3 regions of the Superficieibacter sp. BNK-5 genome follow, and region 2 is predicted to be linked to each of the others. Evidence: predicted binding sites of a transcription regulator. Region 2 holds the regulator's gene; each other region holds the start of a gene.
What was found. Region 2 encodes sigma-54, which starts transcription at its own class of promoters, with help from an activator protein. Its sites were predicted from a motif close to GTTGGCACANNTTTCGCTNT; they were not measured.

Region 1: hypA (hydrogenase maturation nickel metallochaperone HypA) is a predicted target of sigma-54. The motif match lies at 2,225-2,244, and genes of this name have one in related genera.
Region 3: norV (anaerobic nitric oxide reductase flavorubredoxin) is a predicted target of sigma-54. The motif match lies at 2,642-2,661, and genes of this name have one in related genera.

Annotation. Positions count from the first base shown of each region.
Region 1 covers NZ_CP179893.1:140,585-145,325, forward strand. The annotation lists gene hycC (formate hydrogenlyase subunit 3) at 1-906, opposite strand, end outside; gene ACMGGS_RS00740 (4Fe-4S dicluster domain-containing protein) at 903-1,511, opposite strand; gene hycA (formate hydrogenlyase regulator HycA) at 1,594-2,061, opposite strand; gene hypA (hydrogenase maturation nickel metallochaperone HypA) at 2,272-2,622, shown strand; gene hypB (hydrogenase nickel incorporation protein HypB) at 2,626-3,498, shown strand; gene ACMGGS_RS00760 (HypC/HybG/HupF family hydrogenase formation chaperone) at 3,489-3,761, shown strand; gene hypD (hydrogenase formation protein HypD) at 3,761-4,741, shown strand, end outside.
Region 2 covers NZ_CP179893.1:705,270-710,010, forward strand. The annotation lists gene lptC (LPS export ABC transporter periplasmic protein LptC) at 1-493, shown strand, start outside; gene lptA (lipopolysaccharide ABC transporter substrate-binding protein LptA) at 462-1,016, shown strand; gene lptB (LPS export ABC transporter ATP-binding protein) at 1,023-1,748, shown strand; gene rpoN (RNA polymerase factor sigma-54) at 1,841-3,274, shown strand; gene hpf (ribosome hibernation promoting factor) at 3,297-3,584, shown strand; gene ptsN (PTS IIA-like nitrogen regulatory protein PtsN) at 3,642-4,130, shown strand; gene rapZ (RNase adapter RapZ) at 4,176-4,741, shown strand, end outside.
Region 3 covers NZ_CP179893.1:119,510-124,250, reverse strand. The annotation lists gene norW (NADH:flavorubredoxin reductase NorW) at 17-1,150, opposite strand; gene norV (anaerobic nitric oxide reductase flavorubredoxin) at 1,147-2,595, opposite strand; gene norR (nitric oxide reductase transcriptional regulator NorR) at 2,781-4,298, shown strand; gene gutQ (arabinose-5-phosphate isomerase GutQ) at 4,295-4,741, opposite strand, start outside.

The DNA.
Region 1 (4,741 bases), 560 kb from region 2:
GTTTTCCAGGGTATGATATGCCAGCAGACGCTGAATATTATGTTCCATCAGCGCATACAGGCCGCCGACAAACGCAGTCAACATGCCCAGAACAAGCAGCGCGACACCCCACCATAGCGGCACATTGATTTCCAGCGTTGAAAATACCAGTATCCCAAACAGGCCTACTTTCATCACCACCGTTGAAAACAGGGCAGCCGCGGATGCGCTGGCATTGGCGTGAGCCTGGGGTACCCAGCCATGTAACGGGATCACCCCTGCCAGCAGGCCAAATCCAATAACCCCCAGCAGCCAGATATCGCTGCCCAACGGTTGCTGTAAAACACGTGAGTGAATAATGCCGAAATTCAGCGAACCATAGCGCTGCCATGCCAGCCAGCAGGCTATCACCAGCAGGATGGTGCCCAGCCGTCCCAGCACAAACCACAACTTGCCGGATTGCATACAGCCAGTCAGAAAGGCGGCGCACAGCGCCATAATTTCGGCCATGACCACCAGCGTACCCAGATTTTTTGAGGTGACTGCGCACACGGCAGCGGCCATCAGCACATTGATCAGCAAGCCGTTAGATTTCGCCTGCGGATGATGATGCCAGCTAATGTTAAATATGCTGACGAACAGCGCTGATAAGCCAAGCGCCACCAGCCACACGGCGCTGATTCCTGTCAGATGCAGGTTTACGTGAACAACGGGGATGACGATGTCATTCCACACGCCTTCCGCACCAGCGGATATCCAGGCGATCAGCGTCATAAACCCGGCTACCGCTGTCATCGCGCTCGCCACCGCGCCGCCAATACCGGTAATCGCACCGCTTAACGCTTTCCAGCGGCAAAACACAAACGCCAGCACCGCGCTGGCGACATACCAGAGCACCGCCTGGCTAACTAAAGACGCCGCGTTCATTTCGCCTCCCCGCTCTGCGACTGAAACAGCGACAGATCGCCGAAGTCGGTATTAATGGTCAGCGCACGTTTACGCTTGCTGGCAAGCGTAATGTCGCGGTTGTTTACCAGCATCAGCGCTTTGGTTGGACAGGTTCTTACGCAGGCGGGTCCCTGCTCGTCGAAACTGCACAGATCGCACTTCACGGCAATGGCGCGCACGCCCGGTACCCAGTCCAGCAGCGTACTGACGCGTGCTGGCGCGGGAGGTGCTGGCGGCGCTTTCGGCGTATTAGCATTGGCCGGGATATGCAGCGGTCGGCTGCCGGAAAATTCAATCGCGCCGAACGGGCAGGCGATACCGCACAGTTTGCAGCTTACGCACAAGCTCTCATTCAGCTGTACCGCACCGTCAACACGCGTAATCGCGTTGACCGGACACACTCCGGCGCACGGTGCGTCTTCGCAGTGGTGGCATACCTGCGGAGCAGATTCTTTTTCATTACGCATCACTCGCAGGCGCGGCATGGCTTGCAGGCCGTGCTGACGATGCGTTTCTGCACAAGCCGCCTCACAGGTGCGGCAGCCGATGCAGACGGTGGAGTCAGCAATTACAAAACGATTCACCAGGCATTCCTCAGGTGATAGTCATTTTTGACGAAATCATGGCGACAGATGTCATTTTCGACACCTGTCGACATGCGTAACTTCAGGCCAGCGTGGCCTGTCCCTGTTTGTTCACCAGTTGGCGTAAATCCACAGGAAGATCGTTTTCTACCGCGGCATACAAGCCGTCATATACAGCAGAGATTTTGTCCAGATAATGCTCAAGAACCTGTTCACGATCCCGACTATCAATGCGGCCATCGACCTTGCCGTCGCTGGTCAATTCAGCCTGTGCAATCAACTGCTTATCTTCACCCTCTTTTGTCTCAACGTAGTATTCGATGGTGTGGCTGTTGAATCCGGCGGCCAAAGTGACGTAAATCGTGAAATGCTCAAACAGTACAAAACAGAGATCTTTTTCCGGCGCGCAGCTCATTGCATGATGCAGGCGGGCTTTGGACAGCGTTAGCCCCTGAACCAAAGAGTTACAGTAGTTACGCCACTGATCCTGCTGGCGGCGGTGTCGATCAGCGATGTAATCGGCTTTCTCGCTAATTTCCCAAATAGTCATGTCAGGTTACCCGGTTAAAAGAGACCAGCCTGATAAGCACTTTCCATGCCAGTTTTTAACTTTATGATTTATAGACTTTTTATATAGATGTCTTCGCTATATTGACATGTCATTTCGTCATCTCGACATCGTCACCGACAGTCTGCGTGATCGATTAGCAGTAACTGGCACCGTTATTGCATTAACAGGCCATCTTGTACGGGAGGCGTTATGCACGAAATCACCCTCTGCCAGCGGGCGCTGGAAATTATTGAACAGCAGGCCGCGTCGCACGGCGCGAAACGCGTGACTGGCGTCTGGCTCAAAGTAGGCGCGTTTTCCTGCGTGGAACCTGCCGCGCTTACCTTTTGTTTTGATCTGGTCTGCCGCGGCACGCTGGCGGAAGGCTGTAAACTGCACGTTGAAGAACAACAGGCGGAATGCTGGTGCGAACACTGCCAGCAGTATGTACATCTGGTGTCGCAGCATGTTCGCCGCTGTCCGCAGTGTGAGAGCGACGCGCTGCGCATCGTGGCCGACGATGGTTTGCAGATCCAGCGCCTTGAAATCGATCAGGAGTAAATTATGTGTACGACATGCGGTTGTGGTGAAGGCAACCTTTATATAGAGGGCGATGAACATAACCCGCATTCCGCGTTTCGCAGCGCGCCCTTTGCGCCTGCGTCCCGCCCGACGTTAACCATCACCGGCATTAAAACGCCGGATTTTCAGCCTCAACAGTTAGCAGGTGGCGATTTGCATTATGGCCACGGCGAGGCAGGCACCCACGCGCCTGGTATCAGCCAGCGGCGAATGCTGGAAGTGGAAATTAACGTGCTGGATAAAAATAACCGGCTGGCCGCGCGAAATCGCGCCCGCTTTGCCGAACTGGGGCAACTGGTGCTCAATCTGGTCTCCAGCCCCGGCTCCGGTAAAACGACGCTCCTGACCGAAACGCTGCTGCGGCTGAAGGATCGGGTGCCCTGCGCGGTGATAGAAGGCGATCAGCAAACGGTTAACGATGCCGCCCGCATCCGCGCCACTGGCACTCCCGCCATTCAGGTGAATACCGGCAAAGGCTGTCACCTCGACGCGCAGATGATCGCCGACGCCGCGCCGCGCCTGCCGCTGGAGAAAGGCGGCATTCTGTTTATCGAAAACGTTGGCAATCTGGTCTGCCCGGCCAGTTTCGATCTCGGCGAGCGCGGTAAAGTTGCCGTGCTGTCAGTCACCGAAGGCGAAGACAAACCGCTGAAATATCCGCATATGTTCGCCGCCGCCTCGTTAATGCTGCTCAACAAGGTGGATTTATTGCCCTATCTTACTTTTGACGTCGAGAAATGCATTGCCGCCGCGCGTGAAGTGAATCCCGCCATTGAGATTATGCTCATTTCCGCCACCAGCGGCGAAGGCATGGAAAACTGGCTTAACTGGCTGGAGGCGCAGCGATGTGCATAGGCGTTCCCGGACAAATCCGCGCCATTGACGGCAACCAGGCAAAGGTCGAGGTCTGCGGCGTACAGCGCGATGTAGACCTGACGCTGGTAGGCAGCTGCGACGAACAAGGCCAGTCGCGTATCGGCCAGTGGGTGCTGGTCCACGTCGGCTTTGCGATGAGTATTATTGACGAGGCGGAAGCACGCGACACCCTGGAAGCGCTGCAAAACATGTTTGAGGTCGAGCCGGATGTCGGCGCGCTGCTGTTCGGCGAGGAGCAATAATGCGTTTCGTTGACGAATACCGCGCGCCGGAACAGGTGATGCAGCTTATCGCTCACCTGCGCGCCCGGGCGGCGCATCTGGACTACACCGCCGCGCGGCCGCTGCGCATTATGGAGGTCTGCGGCGGTCATACCCACGCCATTTTTAAGTTTGGCCTCGACCAGTTGCTGCCTGAGAATATCGAATTTATCCACGGCCCCGGCTGTCCGGTGTGCGTGCTGCCAATGGGGCGGATCGATAGCTGTATTGAGATCGCCTGCCGTCCGGAGGTTATTTTTTGCACCTTCGGCGATGCCATGCGCGTACCGGGCAAAAACGGCTCGCTGATGCAGGCTAAAGCGCGCGGCGCAGACGTTCGTATTATTTATTCCCCGATGGATGCCCTGCGGCTGGCGCAGGAGAATCCAGCGCGTAAGGTGGTTTTCTTCGGGCTGGGGTTTGAAACTACGATGCCCGCCACGGCCATTACCCTTCAGCAGGCGCTGGCGCGTAACGTTGAGAACTTTTTCTTTTTTTGTCAGCATATTACGCTGATCCCGACCCTGCGCAGCCTGCTTGATCAGCCCGATAACGGCATTGACGCGTTTCTCGCTCCCGGTCACGTCAGTATGGTGATAGGCACAGAGGCCTACGGTTTTATCGCCGAACGCTATCAGCGTCCGCTGGTAGTGGCTGGTTTCGAACCTCTTGATCTACTGCAAGGCGTCAATATGCTGGTTGAGCAGAAAATAGCAGCCTGTAGCCTGGTAGAAAATCAGTACCGACGCGTGGTGCCCGATGCGGGCAATAAACGTGCGCAGGACGCGATTGCCGAAGTGTTTACCGTCAAAGGCGAGAGCGAGTGGCGCGGGCTGGGGCTGATTGCCGACTCCGGCGTTCAGCTCACTGCACCTTATCAGCGTTTTGACGCCGAGGCGCACTTTCGTCCGGCCCCGCAAGAAACCAGCGACGATCCGCGCGCACGCTGCGGCGATGTGCTG
Region 2 (4,741 bases):
TGACACCGGAGAAAGCGTGGTGTCGTCAAATGACCCAACCTACCGGAGTGAGCATACCGATACCGTGGTATACAGCCCGGAAGGCGCGCTCAATTATCATCTGATCGCGCAGCACGTGGAGTATTTTTCCGACCAGGCAATTACCTGGTTTACGCAGCCGCTGCTGACGACGTATGACACCAATAAAACCGAAACCTGGTCTGTAAAAGCGGATAAAGCGAAGCTGACTAATGACCGGATGCTGTATCTTTACGGCCACGTTGAGGTAAACGCCCTGACACCGGACGCTCAACTACGCAAAATTACGACGGATAACGCCAAAATCAACCTGATCACGCAGGATGTGACCTCTGATGATTTAGTGACGTTATACGGCACGACATTTAATTCCAGCGGCCTGAAAATGCGCGGAAATTTACGCAACAAAACCGCCGAGCTGATTGAAAAGGTTAGAACCTCATATGAAATCCAAAACACACAAACTCAGCCTTAAGCTTGTACTGACCAGTGCGCTTCTGGCCGCCAGTCTTCCCGCGCTGGCGAAAACGGGCGATACCGATCAGCCCATTCATATTGAGTCCGATCAGCAGTCGCTGGATATGCAGGGCAATATCGTCACCTTCACCGGTAACGTCATCGTTACTCAGGGGACGATCAAACTTAATGCCGAAAAAGTGGTTGTTACCCGTCCTGGCGGTGAGAAAGGCAAAGAAGTGATCGACGGCTACGGTAATCCGGCAACCTTCTACCAGATGCAGGACAACGGCAAACCGGTTAAAGGCCGCGCGTCGCAGATGCACTACGAGCTGCAAAATGATTTCGTGGTTCTCACCGGCAACGCGTTCCTTGAGCAGGTCGACAGCAATATTAAAGGCGACAAAATTACCTATCTGGTGAAAGAGCAGAAAATGCAGGCGTTCAGCGAAAAAGGCAAACGCGTCACCACCGTGCTGGTACCGTCGCAACTGCAAGATAAAAGCAACAATCAGACCCCGGCTCAGAAAAAGAGTAACTAATCCAATATGGCAACATTAACTGCAAAGAACCTTGCGAAGGCCTATAAAGGCCGCCGGGTGGTGGAAGACGTTAGTCTGACCGTAAAATCCGGTGAGATTGTCGGGTTACTTGGCCCTAACGGTGCGGGTAAAACCACCACATTCTATATGGTCGTGGGTATCGTCTCGCGCGATGCGGGCAATATCATTATCGACGATGAAGACATCAGCCTGCTGCCGCTTCACGCCCGTGCGCGTCGCGGCATCGGTTATTTGCCGCAGGAAGCGTCCATTTTCCGCCGCCTCAGCGTGTTTGATAACCTGATGGCCGTCCTGCAAATTCGCGACGATCTGACCTCAGAACAGCGGGAAGACCGCGCGAACGAGCTGATGGAAGAGTTTCATATCGAGCATCTGCGTGACAGCCTCGGCCAGGCCCTTTCCGGTGGTGAACGTCGCCGCGTGGAAATCGCCCGTGCGCTGGCAGCGAATCCTAAATTTATCCTGCTGGATGAACCGTTTGCGGGCGTTGACCCGATTTCCGTTATCGATATCAAACGCATTATCGAGCACCTGCGCGACAGCGGCCTCGGCGTTCTGATCACCGATCACAACGTGCGTGAAACGTTAGCCGTCTGTGAACGAGCGTACATCGTGAGTCAAGGCCATCTGATCGCCCACGGTACGCCAGACGAAATCCTTAAAGACGAACAAGTTAAGCGCGTGTATCTTGGGGAAGACTTCAGACTCTGATACGGTGTAGACACTTCCTCATTCATGGTGCGACCTGAAGGATGAAGTGTAAAAAGTCAGTGATCTCAACTCGGGAGAAAATCGCTCTGAATATGAAGCAAGGTTTGCAATTAAGGTTTAGTCAACAGCTTGCCATGACGCCGCAGCTGCAACAGGCCATCCGCTTGCTGCAACTGTCGACGCTGGAATTACAGCAAGAACTCCAACAGGCACTGGAAAGTAATCCACTGCTTGAGCAAACCGATCTTCACGATGAGATAGACGCCAAAGAATCTCCGGACAACGAAGCGCTGGACAGCGTTGACGCGCTGGAACAAAAAGATATGCCGGAGGAGCTTCCTCTGGACGCCAGCTGGGATGAAATCTACACCGCCGGCACCCCTTCCGGTAACGGCGTGGACTATCAGGATGACGAACTGCCCGTTTATCAGGGCGAAACCACCCAGTCGCTTCAGGATTACCTGATGTGGCAGGTCGAGCTGACCCCCTTCTCCGACACCGATCGCGCGATTGCGACCTCGATTGTCGATGCGGTTGACGACACCGGTTATCTGACTATCTCCGTTGAAGACATCCTCGAAAGCATGGGTGATGGCGATATCGGTCTGGACGAAGTGGAAGCCGTGCTAAAGCGCGTACAGCGGTTCGATCCGGTTGGCGTCGCCGCGAAAGATCTGCGCGACTGCCTGCTAATCCAGCTCTCACAGTTTACCAAAACGCCCCCCTGGATCGCCGAAGCGCAACTGATCATCAGCAACCATCTCGATCTGCTCGCCAACCATGATTTTCGCACTCTGATGCGCGTGACGCGCCTGAAGGAAGAGGTGCTGAAAGAGGCGGTGAATCTTATTCAGTCGCTGGATCCGCGTCCGGGTCAGTCGATCCAGACCGGCGAGCCGGAATATGTCATTCCGGATGTGCTGGTACGCAAAGTCAGCGGTCACTGGGTGGTCGAGCTGAATTCCGACAGCATTCCGCGTTTGCAGATCAATCAGCACTACGCGGCGATGGGCGGCAGCACCCGTAACGATGCGGATAACCAGTATATCCGCAGCAATCTTCAGGAAGCGAAATGGCTGATTAAAAGCCTGGAGAGCCGCAACGACACCCTACTGCGCGTCAGCCGCTGTATCGTCGAGCAGCAGCAGGCGTTCTTTGAACAGGGCGAAGAATATATGAAACCGATGGTGCTGGCCGATATCGCCCAGGCCGTCGAGATGCATGAATCCACCATTTCCCGTGTGACCACCCAGAAGTATCTGCACAGTCCGCGAGGCATTTTTGAACTGAAATATTTTTTCTCCAGCCATGTGAATACCGAAGGCGGCGGCGAAGCCTCGTCGACGGCGATCCGCGCGCTGGTGAAAAAGTTGATCGCTGCGGAAAATCCCGCCAAACCGCTGAGCGACAGCAAGCTAACGACCATGCTGTCGGATCAGGGGATTATGGTGGCACGCCGCACCGTTGCGAAGTATCGAGAGTCTTTATCCATTCCGCCGTCTAACCAGCGTAAACAGCTGGTGTGACCTAACCGATAAGGAAGACACTATGCAGCTCAACATCACTGGACACAATGTCGAGATTACTGACGCACTCCGCGATTTTGTCAGCACGAAATTTGCTAAGCTGGAGCAGTATTTTGACCGCATCAATCAGGTCTACATTGTGTTAAAAGTGGAGAAAGTGACTCACATTTCGGATGCCACCCTGCATGTCAACGGGGGGGAAATTCATGCCAGTGCGGAAGGGCAGGACATGTACGCGGCTATCGACGGTTTAATTGATAAACTGGCGCGACAGCTAACCAAACATAAAGATAAACTGAAACAACATTGATTGTCCCGGTGCTCGCCTGATGTCACGTAGTGCGTCAGGCGACGCTTAGGTGAAATTATGATAAATAATGATTCAGCTCTACAACTAAGCACTGTCCTTAACCAGGAATGTACCCGCAGTAACGTTCACTGCCAGAGCAAAAAGCGTGCGCTGGAAATTATCAGTGAGCTGGCAGCAAAGCAGCTGAGCCTGCCACCGCAGGTAGTCTTTGAGGCGATCCTCACCCGTGAAAAGATGGGGAGTACCGGTATCGGTAATGGCCTCGCCATTCCACATGGCAAGCTGGAAGAAGACACGTTGCGTGCGGTTGGGGTCTTTGTGCAACTGGAAACGCCGATTGCCTTCGATGCCATTGATAATCAGCCGGTGGATCTACTGTTTGCCCTGCTGGTACCTGCCGACCAGACGAAAACGCATTTGCATACCCTCTCGCTGGTGGCAAAACGGCTGGCGGATAAAACCATTTGTCGCCGTCTTCGCGCGGCGCAAAGTGATGAAGAGTTGTATCAGATCATCACCGAAACTGAACATAGTGATGATGTGTAGCAGGGATCTTGCTTTACCCTTTGCTGTACTGAGGAGAAACGGTACATGGTACTGATGATCGTCAGCGGTCGCTCAGGCTCGGGAAAATCCGTTGCTCTGCGGGCGCTGGAAGATATGGGCTTTTACTGCGTCGATAACTTGCCCGTGGTGCTGTTGCCTGAACTGGCGAAAAGTCTGGTTGACCGTCAAACGTCCGCCGCCGTCAGCATCGACGTGCGTAATATGCCGGAATCGCCGGAAATTTTTGAGCAGGCGATGCAAAATCTGCCAGAGGCGTTTTCACCGCAGCTTCTGTTCCTTGATGCCGATCGCAACACGCTGATCCGCCGCTATAGCGACACTCGTCGTCTGCATCCGCTTTCCAGCAAAAACCTGTCGCTGGAGAGCGCTATCGATCAGGAGAGCGATCTGCTGGAACCGCTGCGCTCGCGTGCCGATCTGATCGTCGATACCTCTGAGATGTCGGTGCACGAGCTGGCGGAAATGCTGCGTACCCGGCTGCTCGGCAAGCGTGAACGTGAACTGACGATGGTGTTTGAGTCTTTCGGCTTCAAGCACGGCATCCCGATTGATGCCGACTACGTGTTCGACGTGCGTTTTCTGCCAAACCC
Region 3 (4,741 bases), 590 kb from region 2:
CGCCGCTAAAAATTGCTCACGCGGCCAGCGCTTTGAGCAAGGCAAACGCCTCTTTCATCCGATCTTCGCTGACCACAAACGCGCACAGCCGCTCATCCGCATCCATGCCTTTTGCCACCATCCCCTGCGCATCCACAGCAATTTGCCAGCGCAAATCTCCCCGGCGGGTATCTCCTGCCAGGTGCAGCGGCAGATCCGGAGTCTTCACCTTCACCAGCATCGCCGGAAGTTTAAGCTCGCCGCCCGTAGCGATCAGGGTCTTCGCCAGGCACATGGCGCTTAGCATAATGGGTTGCAGGAAGGGCAGCACCATGCCGTTAATCTCCGCGCAGTCTCCCAGCGCAAAGATAGTGGCGTCGCTGGTTTGCAGCGAACTATTAACCACGATCCCGCGGTTGACCGCCACGCCAGCGCGCCGTGCCAGCGTGGTTTCCGGGCGCAGACCTGTCGCGGCAATCACCGCATCCACCTCAATCACCCGCTGGCGGTCGAGGGTGGCGCGAATGCCGCAGGCGGTCTGCTCCAGCGAGACCAGCTGCGATTTCAGCAGCAGATGCACATCGCTTTCCGTCAGGCGATGTTGCAGCCGGCTGCTGACTTCCGGCGGCATCAGCGAGGCCAAAATGCTGGCGGCGCTGTCGATCAGCGTTACCGTCTTGCCGGCCCGGCAAAAATCCATCGCCAGTTCGGTGCCGATCAGTCCGCTGCCAACAATCAGCACCCGTTTCGCGTCGCGCAGCGTGGTTTGCGCCGCGCGATACTCCTGCTGGCTATTGAGCGTGAGCATCAGTTCATGGCCGGACACCGGCGGCACGAAGGCCGCCGCCCCGGTCGCCAGCACCAGCTTGTCGTACTGCCACTGGCGATCCTGACTCAACACACGGTGATTCGCCGCGTCGATATCGGTAATGCGGGTATGCGGAAACAGGCGCAGGTCGTACTGCTCGGCAAACTCACCTGCCGTTTGCAGCGTCAATTCGTCGGCGTGCAGGCCCCGGCTGATCACATGGCTGAGATCCGGTTTGTTGTACTCATCCATGCTGTCTGCCGCAATCAGCGTTAACGGTACGCTGGCGTCCTGCTTGCGAATATTTTTCACCAGCTGACGGGCCGCAAAGCCCGAGCCGATAATCACTATGCCGTGGTTCATACCGCCTCCGTCGCCAGTTCGTCGAAGACCTCTTTACCTAATGAGCATTCCGGGCACAGGAAATCCTCCGGCACGTCGCTCCACGGCGTACCGGGCGCGACATTCTGCATCGGTTCGCCGGTTTGCGGATCGTAGATCCACTGGCACACGCTGCACTGCATGCACGGGCCAGGGTCGGCTGCGGCAGCCGCGGCGCAGGCGCACTCCTCCTGCGGCGGAGTAATAACCGGTTTGGCTTCCGGCAGCGGAGCGAGCGCCCACTGGCGGGCGATATCGCGACCATGCTGACGGCACACTTCCAGCGCGTCGAGGTCCGGACGCCATTTGGCTTTCAGGCTGAGGGACATTTCCAGACCGGCATCCTGCAAACGGGTGGAGAGACGATCCACCGCGCCGCCGCTCCAGCCGTGAGAGCCAAAGGCGCTGGCGCGTTTGTTGCGAAAACGCAGGCCGGTGATCTCTTCGACCAGCCCGGCAATTTTCGGCATCATCACGTTATTCATCGTGGAGGTGCCCACCAGCACGCCTTTTGAGCGGAAGACGTTGGTCAGGATTTCGTTTTTATCGCTGCGGGCGACGTTAAAGATTTTGACCGCCACGTTAGGGTCCACTTCGTTGATACCCTGGGCGATGGCATCCGCCATCATGCGGGTGTTGTTCGACATGGTGTCGTAGAAAATGGTGATCCGATCTTCCTGATAATCCGCCGCCCATTTCAGGTACAGTTCAACGATCTGCGTCGGGTTGTCGCGCCATACCACGCCGTGCGAGGTGGCAATCATATCGACCGGCAGGTTAAAGCCGAGGATTTCAGTAATTTTGGGCGTCACCAGGCGGCTGAAAGGCGTCAGGATATTGGCGTAGTAGCGCTGGCACTGTTCGAACAGCTCGGTCTGATCGACTTCATCATTAAACAGGCGTTCGTCGCAGTAGTGCTGGCCAAAGGCGTCGTTGCTGAACAGCACCGCGTCGCCGGTCATATAGGTCATCATGCTGTCCGGCCAGTGCAGCATCGGCGTTTCAACAAAGATCAGCTGCTTGTCGTTGCCGATATCCAGCGCATCACCGGTTTTCACCACGTTGAAGTTCCACTCCGGGTGATGATGGTGGCCGTTAATGGAGTCAATCGCGTTGGCGGTACAGTAAATCGGGGTATCCGGAATATAAGACATCAGTTCGGTCAGCGCACCGGCGTGGTCTTCTTCCGCGTGGTTAATCACGATGTAATCGATTTTCGCCAGATCGATCTCCGCCCGCAGGTTCTGCACGAACTCGCGGCTGAATTTGTGATCCACGGTATCGATCAGAACGTTTTTCCCTTCCTGAATCAGATAACTGTTGTAGCTGCTGCCGCGCAGCGTTTTATATTCGGTGCCATGAAAATCACGCACTTCCCAGTCACGTTGCCCAACCCACTGAATATTATTTTTTACCAGAATAGTCATCACAACCTCTATCGTAAGCCAAATATTTATCAAAGATGTATAGCTATAATCAATAAGTGTGCCAGTTTTTAACCACTTGTTTTTAATAATAAATATATTTAATGCTTGTATTTTGAATGTCAAAATGACTATCATCATGACTGTCAATATGACAAAGATGATAGTCAAAAAGACAATGAGGTGGCATGGGCTTTTCGGTTGAGGTACTGGCGAAGATCGCCATCGAGTTACAGCGCGATATCGGCCATCAGGATCGTTTTGCACGACTGATCGCCACGCTGCGTCAGGCGCTGGGCTGCGATGCCTCGGCGCTGCTGCGCTATGAGGCGCACCAGTTTATCCCGCTGGCGATCGACGGGCTGGCGCAGGATGTGCTCGGGCGGCGGTTTGCGCTGGCCGGGCATCCGCGTCTGGAAGCGATTGCCCGCGCGGGCGACGTAGTGCGGTTCCCGGCAGACAGCGATTTGCCCGACCCTTACGATGGTCTGATCCCCGGTCAGGAGAGTCTGAAGGTACACGCCTGCGTCGGACTGCCGCTGTTTGCCGGGCAAAATCTGATTGGCGCGCTGACCCTCGACGGCATGTCCGCCGACCGCTTCGATAATTTCAGCGATGAAGAGTTGCGGCTGATCGCCGCGCTGGTGGCGGGCGCGCTGAATAATGCGCTCCTGATTGCCCAGCTTGAAAGCCAGAACGTGTTGCCGGGCGAGACGCGCGGTTACGGACAGACGGCGGGGCAGCAGATGATCGGCCTGTCGGACAAGATGACGCAACTGAAAAAAGAGATCGCGATTGTGGCGGCCTCCGATCTTAACGTGCTGATTGGCGGGGAAACCGGTACGGGTAAAGAGCTGGTGGCGAAAGCCATCCACGAAGGATCGCCGCGCGGGGCCAGCCCGCTGGTCTACCTTAACTGCGCAGCGCTGCCGGAGAGCGTGGCGGAAAGCGAACTGTTCGGGCATGTAAAGGGGGCATTTACTGGTGCGATCAGCAACCGCAGCGGTAAATTTGAGATGGCGGATAACGGCACCCTGTTCCTCGATGAAATTGGCGAGCTGTCGCTGGCGTTGCAGGCCAAGCTGCTTCGCGTATTACAGTATGGCGATATTCAGCGGGTCGGCGACGATCGCAGCCTGCGGGTTGACGTGCGCGTGCTGGCGGCGACCAACCGCGATCTGCGTGAAGAGGTGCTGGCCGGACGTTTTCGCGCCGACCTGTTTCATCGGCTGAGCGTCTTTCCGCTTTCGGTGCCGCCGCTGCGCGAAAGGGGAGACGACGTGGTGCTGCTGGCGGGCTATTTTTGCGAGCAGTGCCGCGCCCGGCTTGGGCTGTCGCGGGTCGTGTTAAGCCCCGGCGCGCGGGCGCATCTGCTGAGCTACGGCTGGCCGGGCAACGTGCGCGAACTGGAGCACGCCATCCACCGGGCAGTAGTGCTGGCGCGGGCCGCAAGAACGGGGGAAGAGGTCGTGCTGGAGGCGCAGCATTTTGCGCTGCATGATGAACCAGCCGCGCCCGCCGCCGCCAGCGTTCAGCCACCGACCGCTGGCGCGAATCTGCGTGATGCCACCGAACGCTTTCAGCGGGAGTTGATTACCCGCGCGCTGGGGCAAAGTGAGGGAAACTGGGCGGCCAGCGCCAGGCTGTTGGAAACGGACGTCGCCAACCTGCACCGGCTGGCGAAGCGCCTCGGACTAAAAGCCTAGAGGATGCCGGCCTGATAGAAATCCTGAAGGTTAATCGCGCCGGTGAGCTTGCCCTGCGCGTCCACCACCGGCGCGGCGGTAATTTTGCGCTTCATCAGGATCTCTTTAGCATCAACGGCGCGGCTGTCGGCCTGCAGCGTAATACCGCCCCGGGTCATCGCTCCACCGACTTCAGCGGTTAACGCACCGCCGCCTACCAGCCAGCGACGCAGATCGCCATCGGTAAACACGCCCTGTACCTGTGCGTCGTCGTCGCAGACCGCCACCAGCCCAAGCCCGGTACGGCTGAGTTCCATCATCGCGTCCATCACGCTGGTGGTCAGTTTCACCTGCGGGATTGCCGCGTCACGGCGCATCAGATGGTGGACCTTATTCAGCAACCGTGCGCCCAGCGCACCCGCCGGATGCGAACGGGCAAAGTCTTCCTCGTTAAAACCGCGTGC